DNA from 2 places in the Stutzerimonas chloritidismutans genome. Region 1 is predicted to be linked to the other one. Evidence: predicted binding sites of a transcription regulator. Region 1 holds the regulator's gene; the other holds the start of a gene.

Region 1 (4,442 bases):
GGCGGAAGCCGTACGAAACCCTGGCGCAGCCGCTGGACGCGGCCACCCTCCTGGTCCACCGCCAACAGCAGGTCTGGCCGCACGGCTCGAATCGATCGGCACAGCTCGTCGACCTGGCGCGAGTGCTCGATATTTCGGGCAAACAGAATAAGCCCGCCGACCTCGGGCTGGCGAAGCAGCTGGCGATCCTCGGCAGTCAACCAGGTACCAGCAATGTCCAGCATCAGTGAACCGTGCATATGCAGAAGGGATCCTTATTCGAGTTCAGCGGCAGCCCAATCGGGACAGGGCGCCTCGTCGATGCGCACCGCACAGTGAGGCGGCACCAATGGGAAGAGTTGCAGCAGGTCGGCATTGCGCATGCGAATACAACCGTGGGAAAGAGGTACGCCCATCGGCTCACAATCGGGGGTGCCGTGAATGTAGATGTAACGGCGGAAGGTATCGACCTGCCCCTGGCGATTGACCCCTGGCTCGCACCCGCTGAGCCAGAGAATCCGGGTCAGGATCCAGTCACGACCGGGAGAAATTCCGTGAAGCTCAGGGGACCATACCTCCCTCGTCCAGCGCCGCCCGCGCAACACCGCACCTTGAGGCAAACCGTCACCGAGGCGCGCACGCACCTGATGCAGACCGCGCGGCGTGCAACCAGAACCGTTCAGCTCGCCCGCACCATTGCGTGCCGTAGAGACAGAAAAGCGCAGACGCAACTGGCCCTCGGCGAAGCCATAGAGCTGCTGATCGGCGATGGAAATATGCAGAAAATCGAGAAATGCCATGGGCGGCTAGCTTAGCCGATCACCCGGCAGGCTTGTAGCTCAAGCCTTCGCCGGGATAGCCACTGCGTTGCGCCGCGCGATCGGTTGCGCCGCCGCCAGCGTGTTGTCATCAATGCCACTGTCGGCGCGCATGCCGGCCGCGAGAAACGGCACCATCATACGCATGACCTGCTCGATCGAGGTTCTGACGCCAAAATCGTTCTCGGAAATAGCGCGCAGTGCCTTGATACCCGACATGCTGAATGCCGCCGCACCAAGCATGAAGTGCACACGCCAGAACAGTTCGATGGGCGGAATGGCCGGCGCCGCGTCATGCACCTTGAGCATGTAGCGACGGAACACCTTGCCGTACATGTCTTCCAGATAGCGTCGCAGGTGGCCCTGGCTCTGACTGAAAGACAAGCCCAGCAGGCGCATGAAGATGGACAGATCATCGCCGCTGCGCGGTTTGACCGCCAAGGCTTGCTCGACGAGGATTTCCAGCAATTCCTCGAGCGTGTCCTTCTTGTCGGTCAATGCCTCGCGTCGATCCAGTTCACGCTCGAGACTGGCACAGAATGGCCCGAGAAAACGCGAGAACACCGCCTGGATCAGCGCCTTCTTCGAACCGAAATGATAGTTCACTGCCGCGAGGTTGACCCCAGCCTTGCTGGTGATCAGGCGAAGCGAGGTTTCGGCGAAGCCTTTTTCCGCGAACAGCTGTTCCGCTGCATCAAGAATGCGCTCAACTGTTTCCGACTGCGCCATGCCCCCTCCGAAAGACAAACAACTGTTTGAAACTTACGTTTCACCGACCGGCAAGTCAACCACGAAACGCCTTGTGGCACTAGCGTCATTGTCGCAGACAGACCACGGAGCACGCCGGATGTGCTTTCAAAACCATCATAATCATTCGTTGCCAAGGCCGGATCACTGTATATAATCCCAGTCACTGTATAAAAGAACAGAGACCGACATGATCAAGCTGACGCCTCGCCAGACGGAAATCCTCGCGTTCATCAAGCGCTGCCTGGAAGACAATGGGTATCCACCCACTCGCGCAGAGATCGCTCAGGAACTCGGCTTCAAGTCACCCAACGCTGCCGAAGAACATCTCAAGGCACTTGCCCGCAAGGGCGCTATCGAGATGACGCCCGGGGCGTCTCGCGGGATACGTATTCCGGACTTCGAACCCGCCGCATCCGAAAACGGCCTGCCGATCATCGGCCGCGTTGCTGCCGGCGCGCCGATTCTGGCGCAGCAACATGTCGAAGAATCCTGCCAGATCAGCCCCGCGTTTTTCCATCCGCGCGCCGATTATCTGCTGCGTGTCCACGGCATGAGCATGAAGGACGTCGGCATTTTTGATGGCGACCTGCTTGCCGTGCACACCACCCGCGAGGCCCGCAACGGCCAGATCGTGGTTGCTCGCGTCGGTGACGAAGTCACGGTGAAGCGTTTCAAGCGTGACGGCAAGAAGGTTTGGCTGTTGGCTGAAAACCCCGAGTTCGCGCCCATCGAGGTCGACCTCGAACAGCAGGAACTGGTGATAGAAGGCTTGAGTGTCGGCGTAATCCGCCGCTAAGGAGAAGGTTCATGCAGTACCAGACCAGCACTTCCCGGCCCCAACTTTCGTTGTTCGACGGCGTCATTGCGCAAAGCCTGGCACCGTTTGGCAACCTGAAACCACGCAACAAACCCGAGCAGGACAAGGAATATCTGAGCGAGTTGAGCCTGAGTGGCAGCAGCGAGCACTGCCACCTGCTGCTTGCCCCGATCCTGCGTGAACTCGGCGATGCAGCGGACAGCCGCTGGCTGACGCTGATTGCCCCGCCTGCTTTCCTCTCGCAGAACTGGCTGCGCAAGTGCGGTCTGAATCGCGAACGCATCATCCTGCTGCAGCCACGCGACGCCGAGGGCGCGATGGAACTCGCCTGCAAAGCCCTGGCCTCGGGGTGCAGCCATACCGTGGTCAGCTGGTTTGATCAGCTCGATGGGGCAACACGTAGCAAACTATGCGCAGCCGCCAGCCTGGGCGCAGCTCAGAGTCTGAATATTCGTCTCGGATGTTGAACCGCACGGCACAGGGACGTGCTGAAAATCGCGGATGGAATCCTGAAGCTATAACGCTCGAGCAATAGCTCACTCAGTGCAGAACACGCGGCTCTTCATCGTCGCGCTCGAAATCCCCTTCCGACATGCGACCGGCCATCTGAACGCCGACATTGAACATCGCCTTGGCAATCTCGACGTGCTGCCCCTGTAGAAATAGCTTGGCGTCTTCCGAAAAATTCAGCGTGACCAACACCTCTTCGTCCTCGGCACGACGAAGCACGATGCGCCCGTCAGGTAGCTCGACGATTTCCAGAAAAGATGTAGGCATGGATCAGCTCCGCGTGAAAGGCGGCCATTGTAGCAGCCGACCAGCCTCAGGACAGCCTTTGCAGGTCTCAAGCTCCTTTCGCTAGCAACACCCCGATAGGTAGCAGCATCATGCAGCCGTGCATTGCCCGACCAACAAAACAATGCGGCTATGGATACCGACACGTAGCATGCACAAAAAAAGCGCGCGCCGGCGCTCGATAAGGATTGTGTATGACAACCCGCACCTTGCTGCTTACCGCCTTGGCCATGCTTGCATTTGCCGGCAACTCGATCCTATGCCGTATCGCCTTGCGGGACACCGCTATTGACCCGGCCAGCTTCACCGGCCTCCGTATACTGGCCGGAGCGCTCACGCTCTGGCTAATGTTGCGAATCGGCACGCCGAGACAATCGCAGGGCGGAGATTGGTTCAGCGCCTTGGCGCTGTTCATCTACGCCGCTAGTTTTTCCTACGCCTATATCAACCTGGATGCCGGAGCCGGCGCCCTGCTGCTGTTCGGCGCGGTGCAGTTGAGCATGCTTGCTTGGGGATTGCTGCGGGGCGAGCGCTTTAGCGCTTGGCAGATTGTCGGCTTGCTGTTGGCATTGAGCGGATTGCTGATTCTGCTGCTGCCGGGAAGCAGCGCGCCGGCATTGGACGGCGCACTGCTCATGCTGCTGTCCGGTGTCGCCTGGGGCATCTATTCGCTGCGTGGACGGGGCGCGAGCAATCCCCTTGCAGCAACTGCGGGCAATTTCATCAAGGCCGTGCCGCTGGCAGCAGTGCTTTGTCTGGTGACGCTTGGCCAGCAGCAATGGGATGCGCCAGGAATCGTGTACGCCCTGCTCTCCGGGGCGCTGACCTCTGGGGTCGGCTACGCCATCTGGTACGCGGCGCTGCCCGGTCTTGCGGCAATACAGGCGGCGAGCGTCCAGCTCAGCGTTCCGCTACTCACAGCCATCGCCGGGACTGTGCTGCTGGGTGAAGCGTTGACGGCAACGCTGATCATCTCAGGTGCGGCGATTCTCGGCGGCATCGCCATGGTCCTGAGTATCAGGCACCGCGGCTGACGCCACGGTCCCGAGTGTCACCATTCGGTCAACGACTCACGAAAACGTAATGCCAGGCCCTTGAGGTTCTGTCGCCAGGCTTCCAGCTCGACGCGCGACAGCGGTGGCACATCGTCCTCGACACTGACTGCCTCGATCAACGGCTGGCGCGGATCAGTCTTGGCCTTGGCAGGAGCGCGTGGCGGCTGGAGCAGCTGCTTGTAGGCGGTAAGCAACTGCCCGAGCCAAGTGCTTGGCTGCTCCGACAAT
Region 2 (4,442 bases), 1.9 Mb from region 1:
TGCCGTTGGCGTCGATGTCGAAGGTGACCTCGATCTGCGGCATGCCACGCGGTGCCGGCGGAATCTCGGCCAGGTCGAAGCGGCCCAGCGACTTGTTCTGCGTAGCCTGCTTGCGCTCGCCCTGCAGCACGTGAATGGTCACGGCGCTCTGGTTGTCGTCGGCAGTGGAGAACACCTGCGACTTCTTGGTCGGGATGGTGGTGTTCTTCTCGATCAGCGGAGTCATCACGCCGCCCAGGGTTTCGATACCCAGGGTCAGCGGCGATACGTCGAGCAGCAGCACGTCCTTGACGTCACCGGCCAGGACCGCGCCCTGAATGGCAGCACCCATGGCGACGGCTTCGTCCGGGTTGACGTCCTTGCGTGCTTCCTTACCGAAGAATTCGGCAACCTTCTGCTGCACCAGCGGCATGCGGGTCTGGCCACCAACCAGGATCACGTCGTCGATCTTCGAAACGTCGACACCGGCATCCTTCAACGCGATTCGGCAAGGCTCGATGGTGCGCTGCACCAGATCCTCGACCAGCGCTTCCAGCTTGGCCCGGGAGATCTTCACGTTCAGGTGCTTAGGACCGGTCGAGTCTGCGGTGATGTATGGCAGGTTGACGTCGGTCTGCTGACTGGAGGACAGCTCGATCTTGGCCTTCTCTGCTGCTTCCTTCAGGCGCTGCATCGCCAGCGGATCACCCTTGAGGTTCATGCCGGTTTCTTTCTTGAACTCGTCGACGAGGTAGTCGATCAGGCGAATGTCGAAGTCCTCACCACCGAGGAAGGTGTCACCGTTGGTGGCCAATACTTCGAATTGATGCTCGCCATCGACTTCAGCGATCTCGATCACCGACACGTCGAAGGTGCCGCCACCCAGGTCATAGACGATCACGGTGTGGTCGCCCTTGGCCTTGTCCATGCCGTATGCCAGCGCAGCCGCGGTCGGCTCGTTGATGATGCGCTTGACATCCAGACCGGCGATACGACCGGCATCCTTGGTGGCCTGACGCTGGCTGTCGTTGAAGTAGGCCGGAACGGTGATCACCGCCTCGGTCACCGGCTCACCGAGGTAGTCCTCGGCGGTCTTCTTCATCTTCTTCAGGATTTCAGCGGAGATCTGCGGCGGCGCCATTTTCTGGCCATTCACCTCGACCCAGGCGTCGCTGTTGTCGGCCTTGACGATCTTGTAAGGGACCATCTGAATGTCTTTCTGCACGACGTCTTCGTCAAAGCGACGACCGATCAGACGCTTCACCGCATACAGGGTGTTGTGCGGGTTGGTCACTGCCTGGCGCTTGGCCGACTGACCAACCAGAATTTCGCCGTCGTTCGCGTACGCGATGATCGACGGAGTGGTACGGCCGCCTTCGGCATTTTCAATTACCTTGGCCTTGCCGTTTTCCAGAATCGAGACGCAGGAGTTGGTGGTTCCCAGGTCGATACCGATGATCTTGCCCATTTAATTCGCTCTCCAAATTTCGATTGGTCCGCGCCTGTTTTACCGGCTGCGGGTAACACAAAAACGCTTGGCTACCAGATGGGGGTCGGCAACCGGATTTCAAGCCTTCTCATCAATCGAAGGCGGCACATCGGCAGGCGCCTTGCTGACGACGACCATCGCCGGACGCAGCAGGCGACCGTTGAGTAGGTAACCTTTCTGGAACACCTTAAGCACGCTGCCCGGCTCGACATGGGTGCTTTCTTCCATGGCCATGGCTTGGTGATGCTCAGGATTGAACGGCTCGCCATGCGGATCGAGCTGCTCGAGCTGGTGACGCGCCAGCGTGTCCTGAAGCAGCTTGAGGGTCAGCTCGACGCCCTCACGCATGGGCTTGACCGCTTCGTCATCAGCACTGGACAGCTCAAGGCCACGCTCGAGACTGTCGGCAACGGCAAGCAGATCACCGGCAAACTTTTCCAGGGCGAACTTGTGCGCCTTTTCCACATCCTGCTCGGCGCGCCGGCGGATGTTCTGCAGCTCAGCCGCAACGCGCAGTGACTGGTCCTGCGCAGCGGCCAGCTGCTCTTCCAGCGACTGCACGCGGGCGGCCAGATCCTCGGCTACGTCCGCTTCCGAGTGCTCGGGCGCTTCCGGGTTCTGGTTATCCAGGTTCTGCTCGTCGGCCATAGGTCCTCCTCTCTATACGATCAGCGGGCAGCAAACCCGCGCTTGTGCCGCTATATGGGGGCGCGAAAACAGGCTTCAAGGGCGGAAAGCGAAGAGCGCCCAGCGAAATGACGAGCAACCGCACATTCATCCTTCAACGCTTGTAGCGCCCAGGAAAACCACTGTATAAATACCCAGCCACGCAAATCGGGAGCCCTTGCCATGCTGGTTCATCTATCGGTCCACAACTACGCCATCGTCGAGCACCTCGACCTCGAGCTGAAACGCGGCATGAGCGTCATCAGCGGAGAAACCGGCGCAGGCAAGTCGATCATGCTCGATGCCCTCGGCCTGACGTTGGGCGACCGGGCCGACAGCAGCGTGGTGCGCATCGGCGCCGACAAGGCCGACATTCTTGCCAGCTTCGACCTGGACGATATTCCCGACGCCCGCGCCTGGCTCGCGGAGCGCGACATGGACCATGACGGGCCCTGCATCCTGCGCCGCGTCATCACCGCCGAAGGTCGTTCCCGCGGCTACATCAACGGCACCCCTTGTCCGCAGAGCGACCTCAAGTCGCTGGGCGAGCTGCTTATCGATATCCACAGCCAGCATGAGCATCAATCCCTGCTGAAGATCGACACCCATCGGCGCCTGCTCGATGAGTACAGCGGCAACCAGGAGCTGGCGCGACAGGTCCAGCTGGCCGCCCAGCGCTGGCGGCAGACGCGACAGACCCTGGAACGCCTGAGCAACAGTGGCGACGAACAGCGCGCACGCCACCAATTGCTCAGCTACCAGCTGGAAGAGCTGGAGAACCTGGCGCTGGGCGAGAACGAACTGGAGCAACTCGAGCGCGAACACAAGAACCTGGCCAATGCTGAGCAGTTGCTCGGCGCCTGCCGCCAAGTCATGGAGCTGTGCAGCGAGAGCGATGCCGGCAACGTGCTGTCGGCACTGACCAGCAGCCTGCAGCGTCTGAGCGCCTTCCAGAACCAACCTCAAGCCCTGAGCGAAGCAGTCAATCTGCTGGCGAGCGCGCAGATTCAGGTCGAAGAGGCGATCGGCGAGCTGAACCGCTTCGTCGATCACTTCGACGCCGATCCGGAGCGCCAGCAGATGCTGGAAGAGCGGCTGGATACCATCTACACCCTCGCTCGCAAGCACCGCGTGCAACCGACCGAACTGCCCAACCTGCACCAGCAGCTGCTGGAGGAGCTAGAAGTGCTGAACGCCGACGACGAAGCAGTCGAGCGCCTCGGTGAAGAACTGGCGGCCTACGCTCGGCACTACGAAGAAAAAGCCGGAGAACTCAGCCGCATGCGCCAGGCCGCGGCCGAACAGCTGGCCAGCGCTGTCGAGGTAGAGATTCAAAGACTGGGTATGCCAGGCGGCAGATTCAGCGTGCAACTCAAGCCTGCAGCCGAAGGCGAACTGATGCCCTACGGCCTGGAGCAGGTCGAGTTCCTGGTCAGCGCCAACCCGGGCCAGCCCCTGCGCGCACTGGCCAAAGTCGCATCCGGGGGTGAACTATCACGCATCAGCCTGGCGATTCAGGTGATCACCGCGCAGACATCCCGCGTACCGACGCTGGTGTTCGATGAAGTCGACGTGGGTATCGGCGGCCCGACCGCGGAGATTGTCGGCCAGCTGTTGCGCCGCCTCGGTGAGCGCGGCCAGGTGCTGACCGTCACCCACCTGCCCCAAGTCGCCGCCCAAGGACATCACCACCTGTTCGTGCACAAGGCTCGCGGGGCGGATGAAACCCGCACTGCCGTCGCAGAACTGGATCAGAACGGCCGCGTCGAGGAAATCGCGCGAATGCTCGGCGGCGTCGACCTGACCGAGCAGTCTCTGGCACATGCCCGACAGATGGTCACCTCCGCACAAGCCTGAGCCCGGCAGCCAGGCACAAAAAAGGCGGCCTTGGCCGCCTTTTTCATATGTCTGGATCAGTCTTTTTTGCGCACGTAGAGCACCAGATTGTGATCCACCAGCTCGTAGCCGTGACGCTTGACGATTTCTTTCTGCAACTTCTCGATCTCGGGATCGAAAAACTCGATGACGTCGCCGCTATCGACGCAGACCATGTGGTCGTGATGCCCGCCGTCGGCCAGCTCGAAGACGGCATGACCACCATCGAAGTTGTGCCGAACTACCAGACCGGCCGCCTCGAACTGGGTCAGCACGCGATAGACCGTCGCCAGACCGACATCCTCACCCGCTTCCATCAACGCCTTGTAGACGTCTTCGGCGCTCATGTGGCGGCGATCGGTAGTGTCCAGCATCTGCAGGATCTTGACCCGCGGCAGAGTTACCTTGAGACCAGCTTTACGTAGTTCGCTAT

What was found. The regulator LexA, encoded in region 1, represses DNA repair genes until DNA is damaged. The targets are predictions, from matches to a motif close to CTGTNTNNNNANACAG.
Region 2: recN (DNA repair protein RecN) is a predicted target of LexA. The motif match lies at 2,278-2,293, and genes of this name have one in related genera.

The regions. Positions count from the first base shown of each region.
Region 1 covers NZ_CP086067.1:2,751,749-2,756,190, forward strand. The annotation lists gene nagZ (beta-N-acetylhexosaminidase) at 1-239, opposite strand, end outside; gene LLJ08_RS12670 (L,D-transpeptidase) at 255-779, opposite strand; gene LLJ08_RS12675 (TetR/AcrR family transcriptional regulator) at 819-1,526, opposite strand; gene lexA (transcriptional repressor LexA) at 1,735-2,343, shown strand; gene sulA (SOS-induced cell division inhibitor SulA) at 2,355-2,831, shown strand; gene LLJ08_RS12690 (hypothetical protein) at 2,905-3,141, opposite strand; gene LLJ08_RS12695 (DMT family transporter) at 3,354-4,193, shown strand; gene LLJ08_RS12700 (DUF6586 family protein) at 4,211-4,442, opposite strand, start outside.
Region 2 covers NZ_CP086067.1:860,823-865,264, reverse strand. The annotation lists gene dnaK (molecular chaperone DnaK) at 1-1,447, opposite strand, end outside; gene grpE (nucleotide exchange factor GrpE) at 1,547-2,116, opposite strand; gene recN (DNA repair protein RecN) at 2,318-3,991, shown strand; gene fur (ferric iron uptake transcriptional regulator) at 4,048-4,442, opposite strand, start outside.